Regions from separate parts of the Clostridium sp. Marseille-Q7071 genome, predicted to be linked through region 2. Evidence: riboswitches for the same ligand, from Rfam matches in the RefSeq annotation. Region 2 holds a riboswitch; each other region holds the start of a gene.
The links. Region 2 has a riboswitch for thiamine pyrophosphate ahead of thiW (energy coupling factor transporter S component ThiW). Riboswitches for the same ligand answer to the same signal wherever they lie in the genome.

Region 1 (3,292 bases), 510 kb from region 2:
TTGATTAATACAAAATACAGTTGCCATCATATTTCTTAAAAATAAAATCATACTTCATATATTGATAATCCTTTTATATGCATATATATAATTGAGGTGATAATATTATGGCACTGATAAATAAAGGTGATACACTAACGATATCTGCAGGACATTGCACTAAAACAGATCTTGGGGCTGTAGGATATAAGATTGAAGCTGAATTAAATAAATCAATAACTAAGGAATTTGTTAAACTATGTAATAAATACAACTTAACAATATATGATGTAACACCATATGATGAAGATTTATCTGTAAATGATAGGCTAGTACTAGAAGTAAATAGAGCTAATAATTATAAACCGAAACTTCATATATGCATGCATCATAACTCCTCTGATGGAAATGGTTATGGCACAGAAGTATATGTATTTTCAAATTCTGGACTAGCTTCAAGTTGTGCTAAGGCAGTAGTAGATGCCATATCCAATTTAGGACTTAGAAATAGAGGAGTAAAAGAAAATAAAAGCTTATACGTTCCTAGAGAAACTAATATGGCTTGCATATTACCAGAAGTCGCATTCGTAGATAATAAAAATGATATGAATTTATGGCAGAAACTTGGACCATATACCGTAGCTAAAAGCATATTTAAAGCGTTAACTGGTATTGATGATAATAAAGAAACCATTCCAACTACTGATGACTATTCTATTAAAGATAAAATAGCACAAATCACTGCTGATATTTTAAATGTAAGAAGTGGACCTGGTATAAATTATTCAGTAATTGGACAATTAAAAAAGAATGATAAAGTTAAGTTATACAAAAAATCTAATGGTTGGTATTCTATATATTATGGTAACAGCGGAGGATATATAAATATTAGTTATATAAAGATTTTATAAGTCTAATATATAATCGAATTCATAATTTGATTATTTTTAGATATATGTTGCAAAAATATTAAATATTGTTATAATGAAATTAAAGAATTAAATAACCTTATTGCTAGGGGTGCCTTATGGCTGAGAGGGCAGATTTTGCCTAACCCTTGAACCTGATGTGGTTAATACCACCGTAGGGAAGCAGAATAAATGCACTTTTATATGTATTTTTAAGCTTGCCTTTGGCAAGCTTTTTTAATTTAGATAAAAGTACATTAAAAATAATAACCTTTCAACATTTTGTTTTAGGAGGTGGCAGTATTTTGTCTATATATAGAATTATTGATGCAAATATAAATAGGGCATCTGAAGGTATTAGGGTATTAGAGGACCTATGCAGATTCTACTATAATGATGAAATAAAAACTAAAGAGCTTAGAGAGTTAAGGCATAATGTAAGAAAAACTTTTGATAGTGATGAACTTATAACCTATAGAGATTCAATAAATGATATTGGTGCTGCTATATCTTTGAGAACCACTGTAGATAAAAAAGAAACTATTGAAGCATTAATAAAATCTAATTTTAAAAGAATACAAGAAGGGCTAAGAACTATTGAGGAACTATTAAAAATATTAGGATACTATGAATATGGTAAAAAATATGAGACTTTAAGGTTTAAATCCTATTATCTTGAAAAGACTTATCCAAATAGAAAGTTTTATTTTAAAGACAGTATTTATGCCATTTTAGGAGAGGATTTTTCTAATGGAAGAGATAATATTCAATTAACTAAAGAACTGATTGAAAATGGTATTAAAATAATTCAATATAGAGAGAAAAATAGAGACAAAGTTTACAAATTAAATCAATGTAAAATTATTAGAGAATTAACTAAAAAAAATAATGTAACCTTTATTGTAAATGATGATATTGATATTGCATTAGCAGTAAAAGCTGATGGTATACATCTAGGGCAAGAAGATATGGATTCACTAGAAGCAAGAAAAATAGCACCTAATATGATAATTGGACTTTCTACCCATAATAAGAATCAAGCTCTTTTAGCTTTAGAAAAGAAGGTTGATTACATAGGTGTAGGACCAATATTTAATACTACAACTAAAAAAGATGTAGAATATTCAGAAGGGTTAGAATATTTAAAATGGGTGTCAAAAAATATAAAATTACCCTCTGTAACAATAGGTGGCATAAAAGAAGAAAATTTAATGGATGTAATAAGCCATGGAGGCAAATGTTTTGCTATGATTTCTGAACTTATTAGTACAGAAAATATAAAAGCTAAAGTTAATAATATTAGAAAAATAATAAATGGGATAAATGAGGAGGATAACTATGAATTACACAACTCAAATGGATGCTGCTAAAAAGCACATTATAACAAAGGAAATGAAGATTGTTGCAGAAAAGGAAAACATAGATATAGAACAGTTAAGAATTTTAGTTGCAGAGGGTAAAATAGCAATACCTGCAAATAAGAATCATAAGAGCTTGTCACCAGAAGGTGTTGGACAAGGTCTTAGAACGAAAATTAATGTAAATCTAGGTATATCAAAGGATTGTGCTAATATTGAAGCAGAACTTGAAAAAGTCAAAATAGCATTAGAAATGAAAGCAGAAGCTATAATGGATTTAAGTAATTATGGCAAAACTTATGATTTTAGAAAAAAACTAATAGATATGTCACCTGCAATGATTGGTACTGTTCCAATGTACGATGTAGTGGGATTTTATGATAAAGAACTCAAAGATATAACTGTAGATGAGTTTTTCGATGTAGTTGAAAAACATGCTATGGATGGAGTAGATTTTGTTACTATCCATGCGGGATTAAATAGAGAGACTATAAATACTTTTAAACGAAATAAAAGACTTACTAATATAGTTTCAAGAGGTGGATCATTACTATTTGCCTGGATGGAATTAAATAACAAGGAAAATCCATTTTATGAGCATTTTGATAGATTACTAGACATTTGCGAAAAATATGATTTAACATTAAGTTTAGGCGACGCTTGCAGACCAGGCTCTATAAATGATGCTACTGATGCCTGTCAAATAAAAGAACTTATGATATTAGGAGAACTTACTTTAAGAGCATGGGAGAGAAATGTACAAGTTATAATTGAAGGGCCAGGTCATATGGCTATTAATGAAATAGAAGCTAATATGTTACTTGAGAAGAAACTTTGCCATGGAGCACCTTTCTATGTATTAGGACCATTAGTTACGGATATAGCACCAGGTTATGATCATATTACAAGTGCTATTGGTGGTGCTATTGCAGCTACTTATGGAGCCGACTTTTTATGTTATGTAACTCCATCAGAGCATTTAAGACTTCCAAACTTAGAAGATATGAAAGAGGGGATAATTGCTTCTAAAATAGCCGCTCATGCTGC
Region 2 (3,292 bases):
ATTGGAATAGTAAGGATGAGTTACTTATTCAAGTTGGAGATTTAATTGATAGGGGAAGTTTTTCACCTAGAACTGTGGAATATTGTAGAGAATTAAAAAAACAGTTTCCTAGTAATGTGGTATTTTTAAAAGGGAATCATGAATTTGAAATTATATATCATTTCTTAAATGAACCTAATGAAAATTGGCTAAGGCAGTGCGGATATGAAACTTTAGAGCAATATAAAAGTGAGAATAAAAATCCAATTGAAGATGTAAATTGGTTTTTAACTTTACCTTTATATTGGGAAAATGAGAATATATTTATAAGTCATGCAGGATTATCTGAAATTGCTTTAAATTGTTTTGAGGAAACAGACTCACATGGGGTTCTATGGAACAGAGGGAAAGTAAAAAATATAAACAAGCTACAAATAATTGGACATACTCCCTGCGAAAATAGCGAACCTATTTATAATGAGGAAGAGAATTCTTTGAATATTGATACAGGAGCGGGGTATAAAGATGGAGTTTTAACCGGCGTTAAATTAAACGAAAAGGGAGAAATATTAAAAATTATAAAGATTAATACTTAATATTATTTAAAGAATTTTATTTTTTATTTTAGTGTATTTAAATAGCTTCAGTGAATGAATAAAAGGATTTTAGAAGAAACTATGGAACTTATTTATAACAGGAATTTAAAATATTTAATAATAGAAGGAGAATGATTATGTATTTTGAAAAAGCAGGAAGAGAGAATACTATAAAAACAATTGAGCTTGCAGTTAAAACTGCAAAGGAAAGAGGAATTAAAAATATAGTTGTAGCTTCCAATGCAGGAGACACTGCTTTACTTTTAAAAGATAGTGGATTAAATGTAGTAGTTGTTACTCATGTTAATGGTTTTAGAGAAGCTGGTATTCAAGAAATAAGTGAGGAAAGAATGGAAGAATTAAAGAGCTGTGGATTTAAGGTATATACAAGTACTCACGTATTATCTGGTGCTGAAAGAGCTCTTTCAACAAAATTTGGAGGAATTTCTCCTGTAGAGGTTATGGCTTATAGTTTACGTATGTTTGGACAAGGTGTCAAAGTGGCAGTAGAAGTAGCTATAATGGCACTAGATGGAGGTACTATACTATATGGAGAGGATATAATTTCTATAGGTGGCTCAGGAAAAGGTGCAGATACGGCAATAATATTAACTCCAGCACATGGTTCAGCTATACTAGATACAAAAATTAAAGAAATAATTTGTAAGCCATATAATTTTTAATAAATTCCTTTATTTAATAACATTTACAAAGTGTAATAAATGTTACAGAAATATTTGCCTAAAAGTAATAGAATTATGTTAAAATAAGAATTTTACTTTGGGGGTACTTTTATGGCTAATATTAATAATTTAACTAGACAACATATTGAAATCTTAGAGATGATTTATAATATAAAGGAGCTTATAAATAAAGATTTAGAAGTGGAATGCAGTGAAATTGCAAAAAATATAAATTTATTATCAGGAAAGCTAAGAATTCACTTAGAGAGTGAAGATAAATTTCTATATCCAAACTTATTAAAAAATGAAAATGAAAAAATTAAAAATATAGCTAAGTGTTATATTGATGAGATGGGAGATATACTTAACGTATTTAATAATTATAAAAATCAGTTCAATACTAGGAGTAAGATAATTAATAATAAAGATAAATTTATTATTAATACAAAAGAGGTTTTTGATAAAATAGAAAAAAGAATGGAAAGTGAAGATAGAGAGTTATATAAATTACTCTAAGATGTATAATACAGATTTAATTTATAAAAGCTAGATTTTATAAACTAAATAAATAAGTTGAATATACAGAAACAAGATGTTAATATTAAACTATAAAGAAAATATTTACACAGGGGAGCTAGTAAAACTGGCTGAGAGTAAAAGTGTGTACTTTTAGACCCTTAACCTGAACTGGATAATACCAGCGTAGGAAGTGTGTTTGGGATACTTAAATTTATCCTATATTTATGCTGTAAACATAAGCACAAATCCAAAACTGGATTTGTGCTTTTTTATTTTAAAATATTCAGTAAATTTGAGAATTATCTTAAATTACATCATTAGCTATGCACAATAAATTTAAAAGGGGGAATCTTTATGAAAACTAAAAAAATAGTATTATCTGCTATGTTTATTGCTATAGGCGTATTAGGGTCATCTATTTATATTCCTATGGGCGTTGCAAAGTGTTTTCCTGTACAACATGCTATAAATGTTGTATCTGCAATAGCGCTAGGACCTGTAAATGGAGTAGCTATAGCCTTTTGTATATCATTACTTAGGAATATTTTGGGCACAGGGACCTTACTTGCTTTTTCAGGCAGTATGGTAGGGGCAGCTTTAGCAGGTTATTTTTATAAGAAAACAAAGAAAAATTTCATGGCAGTAATAGGAGAAGTAATAGGAACAGGGATACTAGGATCATTGATGTCCTTTCCTATAGCTAAATTAATTATGGGGAAATCAGTAGGCGCCTTTGCCTTTATAATACCTTTTGGTGTAAGTACAGTAGTAGGAAGTGTAATTGCTTATCTTTTAGTTATGGTATTTGAAAAAACTAAAGTTATGAAAACTATTTAATTTTATATAAGGTTAAGTATCTATAATTGTAGGGTAAGTTTAGAGTTTAAGGATATCAATTAATAATTAAAGATTTATAATTGTTAATTTCAAATAATTGTTTAGAATAAGGGGGAATAAAGCTTGAGCGAGTATAAACATATAGAAGATGTACTTGAAAAGGGAGGTACTATTTTAGGGCTTATAAAAGATAAAAAGCCATTAATACATCAGATAACTAACTATGTAAGTTGCAATGATTGCGCAAATATAACTTTAGCCTTAGGAGCTTCTCCAATAATGAGTGAAGATGCAGAAGAAGTAGAAGAAATAGTATCTCAATCTTCAGCACTTCTTATAAATATAGGTATGTTAACAAAAGATACACTAAAATCTATGATATTGGCAGGGAAAAAGGCTAATAGTTTAAATATACCTGTAGTATTAGATCCTGTAGGGGTAGCTGCATCTAATTTTAGAAAGAGTTCTATTGAAAAACTATTAAAGGAAATCAACTTTTCTGTAATTAAAGGAAATCTTTCAGAAATCAAAACCTTATGTGGACTTAAAACCAATTCTAAAGGGGTAGATAGTGAGGAAAATGAAGAGGGCATTGATTATATAAAAGAAGGAAAAGCTTTGGCTGAAGCTTTAAGCTATAAATTAAATTCAGTAATATGCATAACTGGAAAGATAGAT
Region 3 (3,292 bases), 2.1 Mb from region 2:
TACAAGAGATAAAAGTTATAAATTTACTGTTACTGATGTTGGAGTAGCACAGGAAATATATAAAATCTTATCAAGTGCTAAAGAAGTTGATACAAAAAGTCCACTAGAAGCAGATTATATTTTTGAAATTTATGAAGGACCTGATAAGGTTCATAAATTCAACTATATTGCTGGATTAGACAAGAATGATGGTGCAAATTTTTATAATGATGATAAAAACTATATAGTATCAAAAAGACTTGATAATGACATAATTAAAAATTTCTGGAATATAAGAAAACCTATAGATTTTCAAAATGTTTATTATGATACAATATACGAAGCAGTCGACATGTATAAAAAGAGTAAAGAAGACAATCCTAAAATAGGAATTAATATGAGTTCAGATTTAGAAATGTCAAAATTTATTTTATCTACTGATTTATTGAACTTTGAGCAAAGGTTTAATAAGATGTCTGATGTAACTTTAGTGAAGGATGCAAAGGTAGAAGGTTTTGATATAGTAATGAATATAAATACTGAAGGATATACTTCTACAAAATATAAAGCGATAATTACTTTTAAGGGACATGCTGGTGAGTATGAAACTAACTATTATGTAGTTAATAAATATGAAAAAGGCGAATGGAAAATAGGAATATACGAAAAAAAACCAGATGATTTTTAAATTTAAAAGCCTAGGGAGTTCCCTAGGCTCTTTTAAATTCTCTTTGTAATCTTTCAAGAGGAAGAACTGCTAATATTAATACGCAGATTAACCCATCAAAGAATACGTATGAAATATTATATAAGAATGAATATACTAAAGGAGACATACCTTCTGGTGCATAGGCTGACCAAAATATAAAGCCAGAAATAAAGTGAAATACAAATCTTAGCGAGGTACCAAAAACTGTCCCTAATAATTTATTATTCTTAATTAAGCTTGAAAGACCTATTGCCATAAATGGTAGCACATAGTCAAATAGTATTTGTATAGGATGGAGTATCTGAGCTGGACCAATTATAAAATCTAATACTCCTCTTAAAAATCCAGTTAAAACTCCAACTACAGGGCCATAAATATAGGAAATAATTATAATTGGAACCATGCTTCCCAAAGTAACACTTCCACCATAAGGTGCATTAAAAGGCTTTATAAAGCTAAGTGCTAGGGATACACCTAAAGCTACACCAATTTGAGTTATCATGGATGTAGAAAATTTAATTTTTTTAATTTTTGTAAAAGCAATAATTATTATTAGAGCTCCTATTAATGTAAAAATTGTAGTACTACTACTTAAAACTTTTGATAAGTTTTCTTGTAATGCATTTAACATAGTTGAACCCCCCTTTTATTTTAGACATCTAAAATAATAAATCAAAGATGCTTTAAATATATGTTAAAAATAAAATTACTTTTAAAAGTGTATATTAAAGAAATATAAATCTAATAATTGTATATTATAAAGTGCTAAATATATAAAAAACCTTATGCCAATATAGGCATAAGGTATATTAATTTCTATTTTAATATAGACGCTTTCCTACGCTGGCATTATCCAGTTCAGGTACAAGGGTTAATGAATTGTTCATCTCTCAGCCATAAGGCACCCCTAGCAATTTATTAGATTTTTATTACAATTTCATTATATTATGTAACTAAAGAAAACACAATAAAAATTATAAGAAATCTATTATTTTATTATATAGCATAGTTGAAGAATTAGAAAAAGATACATCTACTTTGTCACCAACTTTTATATGATTAGGGAGTTTGCTTACAGATACATTTATAGTTATACCCTCTGTAAGTTCTACAAATGCATCTGTATTGTTCATATCTATTACTTTGCCAAACATTAAATCACCCTTTCAACTGTATTATAAATTTTGTATTAGACTAATAAATAGATTTAATTTAAAGATATACAAAACAATTTTCAAAAATCTTGCATAAATATAAAACTTAAATTATTTTTCTACAAAACAAATACTCATATATATTATTTTTATCTTTTTTATAGCAAATATTCACAATTATTCTGTATAATTAAGAATAAACATATATGTTAAAAAGTGGGGTTAATATGTTGACAAATAATTTACTAGTAACATTGACTGGGGTATTAACACTAATATGTGTTATAGAGGGTTGCATAATATATAGCTATAAAAAAAGCTTAATAGAAAGAGAAAAAAGAAAAGAAGTTCTATATGCTGTTAGTGAAAAGATAATTTCCCTTAAAAATGAAAAAGAGGTCTATGATCTAATATTAAATACAGCTATAAAATTGGTACCGAAGGCGTCTAAAGGTAGCTTACTTAAAATAACAGAAGATGGAAGTGAATTTAGGTTTATATCTCTTCATGGATATTCTGATGATTTAAAAAAAATAATATTAAAAAAAGAGGAAATATATCTTCATAAAATAAATAATTTTAAGGATATTGCAATAATAGAAAATCCTAGAAATTTTAATGAAGTTTATATGGATCCTTCAAAAAAGTATATACTTATTTCAACAGAATCTTTAAATATACACAATACTTTAAGTGCACCTATATATTTAGATGGAGTTTTAACTGCAATATTAAATTTAGATAGTACTGTTATAGAAGAGGCTTTTTCAAGTGAAGATATACGAACAGTAAAATATATACTGAATGAATTTAGATTGGCAGTTAGAAGTCATTTGATTCAAGGCAAATTAAGGGAAAAAGCAACTTATGATAGTCTGACTTGCCTTTATAGCAGAGGTTATTTAGAACAGATAATAGAATATTATCTTAACGAATTTTATAATAAAAACTATACAAGTTCTATAGTTTTTATAGATATTAATAATTTTAAATATGTCAATGATAACTATGGACATACTATAGGTGATGAGTTATTGATAAGATTTTCTCAAGCATTAAGATCTCATATCAATAGCAATAATTTATATGGTAGACTAGGCGGAGATGAATTTTTAATATTATTAGATAAGTGTAGAGAAGATGAGGCAATTGAAATTATGGAAAATTTGAGAGAGATATGTAAAAATCATAGAGAACAAGACTATACTTTAGATTTTAGTTACGGAATTTTTGAAATAGCTGGAGGAGAAAAATATGATTTTAAGACTATAATCTGTGGTGCAGATAAGAAGATGTATAAGTATAAAAAATTTAATAAAGAAATAGTTTAGGCATATGAAAAAGCAACTAGCCAAAGGTAGGCATATATTTTGCATCACACAGGCTCAGAGGCTTCAAGCTATCATTAAGTTCTAACGGCTCAGTATGATGAAAAGTAGACTAGTATACT

Region 1: linked by a shared signal. The riboswitch ahead of thiE (thiamine phosphate synthase) and the one ahead of thiW (energy coupling factor transporter S component ThiW) in region 2 are both predicted to bind thiamine pyrophosphate.
Region 3: linked by a shared signal. The riboswitch ahead of thiT (energy-coupled thiamine transporter ThiT) and the one ahead of thiW (energy coupling factor transporter S component ThiW) in region 2 are both predicted to bind thiamine pyrophosphate.

Annotation. Positions count from the first base shown of each region.
Region 1 covers NZ_CBCOPR010000001.1:2,997,780-3,001,071, forward strand. Annotated here, with positions in the region: gene ACWPW7_RS14165 (N-acetylmuramoyl-L-alanine amidase) at 108-890, shown strand; TPP riboswitch at 986-1,086, shown strand; gene thiE (thiamine phosphate synthase) at 1,193-2,257, shown strand; gene thiC (phosphomethylpyrimidine synthase ThiC) at 2,226-3,292, shown strand, end outside.
Region 2 covers NZ_CBCOPR010000001.1:2,488,305-2,491,596, forward strand. Annotated here, with positions in the region: gene ACWPW7_RS11665 (metallophosphoesterase family protein) at 1-575, shown strand, start outside; gene ACWPW7_RS11670 (pyruvate kinase alpha/beta domain-containing protein) at 713-1,258, shown strand; gene ACWPW7_RS11675 (hemerythrin domain-containing protein) at 1,370-1,774, shown strand; TPP riboswitch at 1,876-1,984, shown strand; gene thiW (energy coupling factor transporter S component ThiW) at 2,132-2,614, shown strand; gene thiM (hydroxyethylthiazole kinase) at 2,738-3,292, shown strand, end outside.
Region 3 covers NZ_CBCOPR010000001.1:380,724-384,015, reverse strand. Annotated here, with positions in the region: gene ACWPW7_RS01705 (hypothetical protein) at 1-667, shown strand, start outside; gene thiT (energy-coupled thiamine transporter ThiT) at 690-1,319, opposite strand; TPP riboswitch at 1,507-1,607, opposite strand; gene ACWPW7_RS01695 (S1 RNA-binding domain-containing protein) at 1,663-1,842, opposite strand; gene ACWPW7_RS01690 (GGDEF domain-containing protein) at 2,070-3,173, shown strand.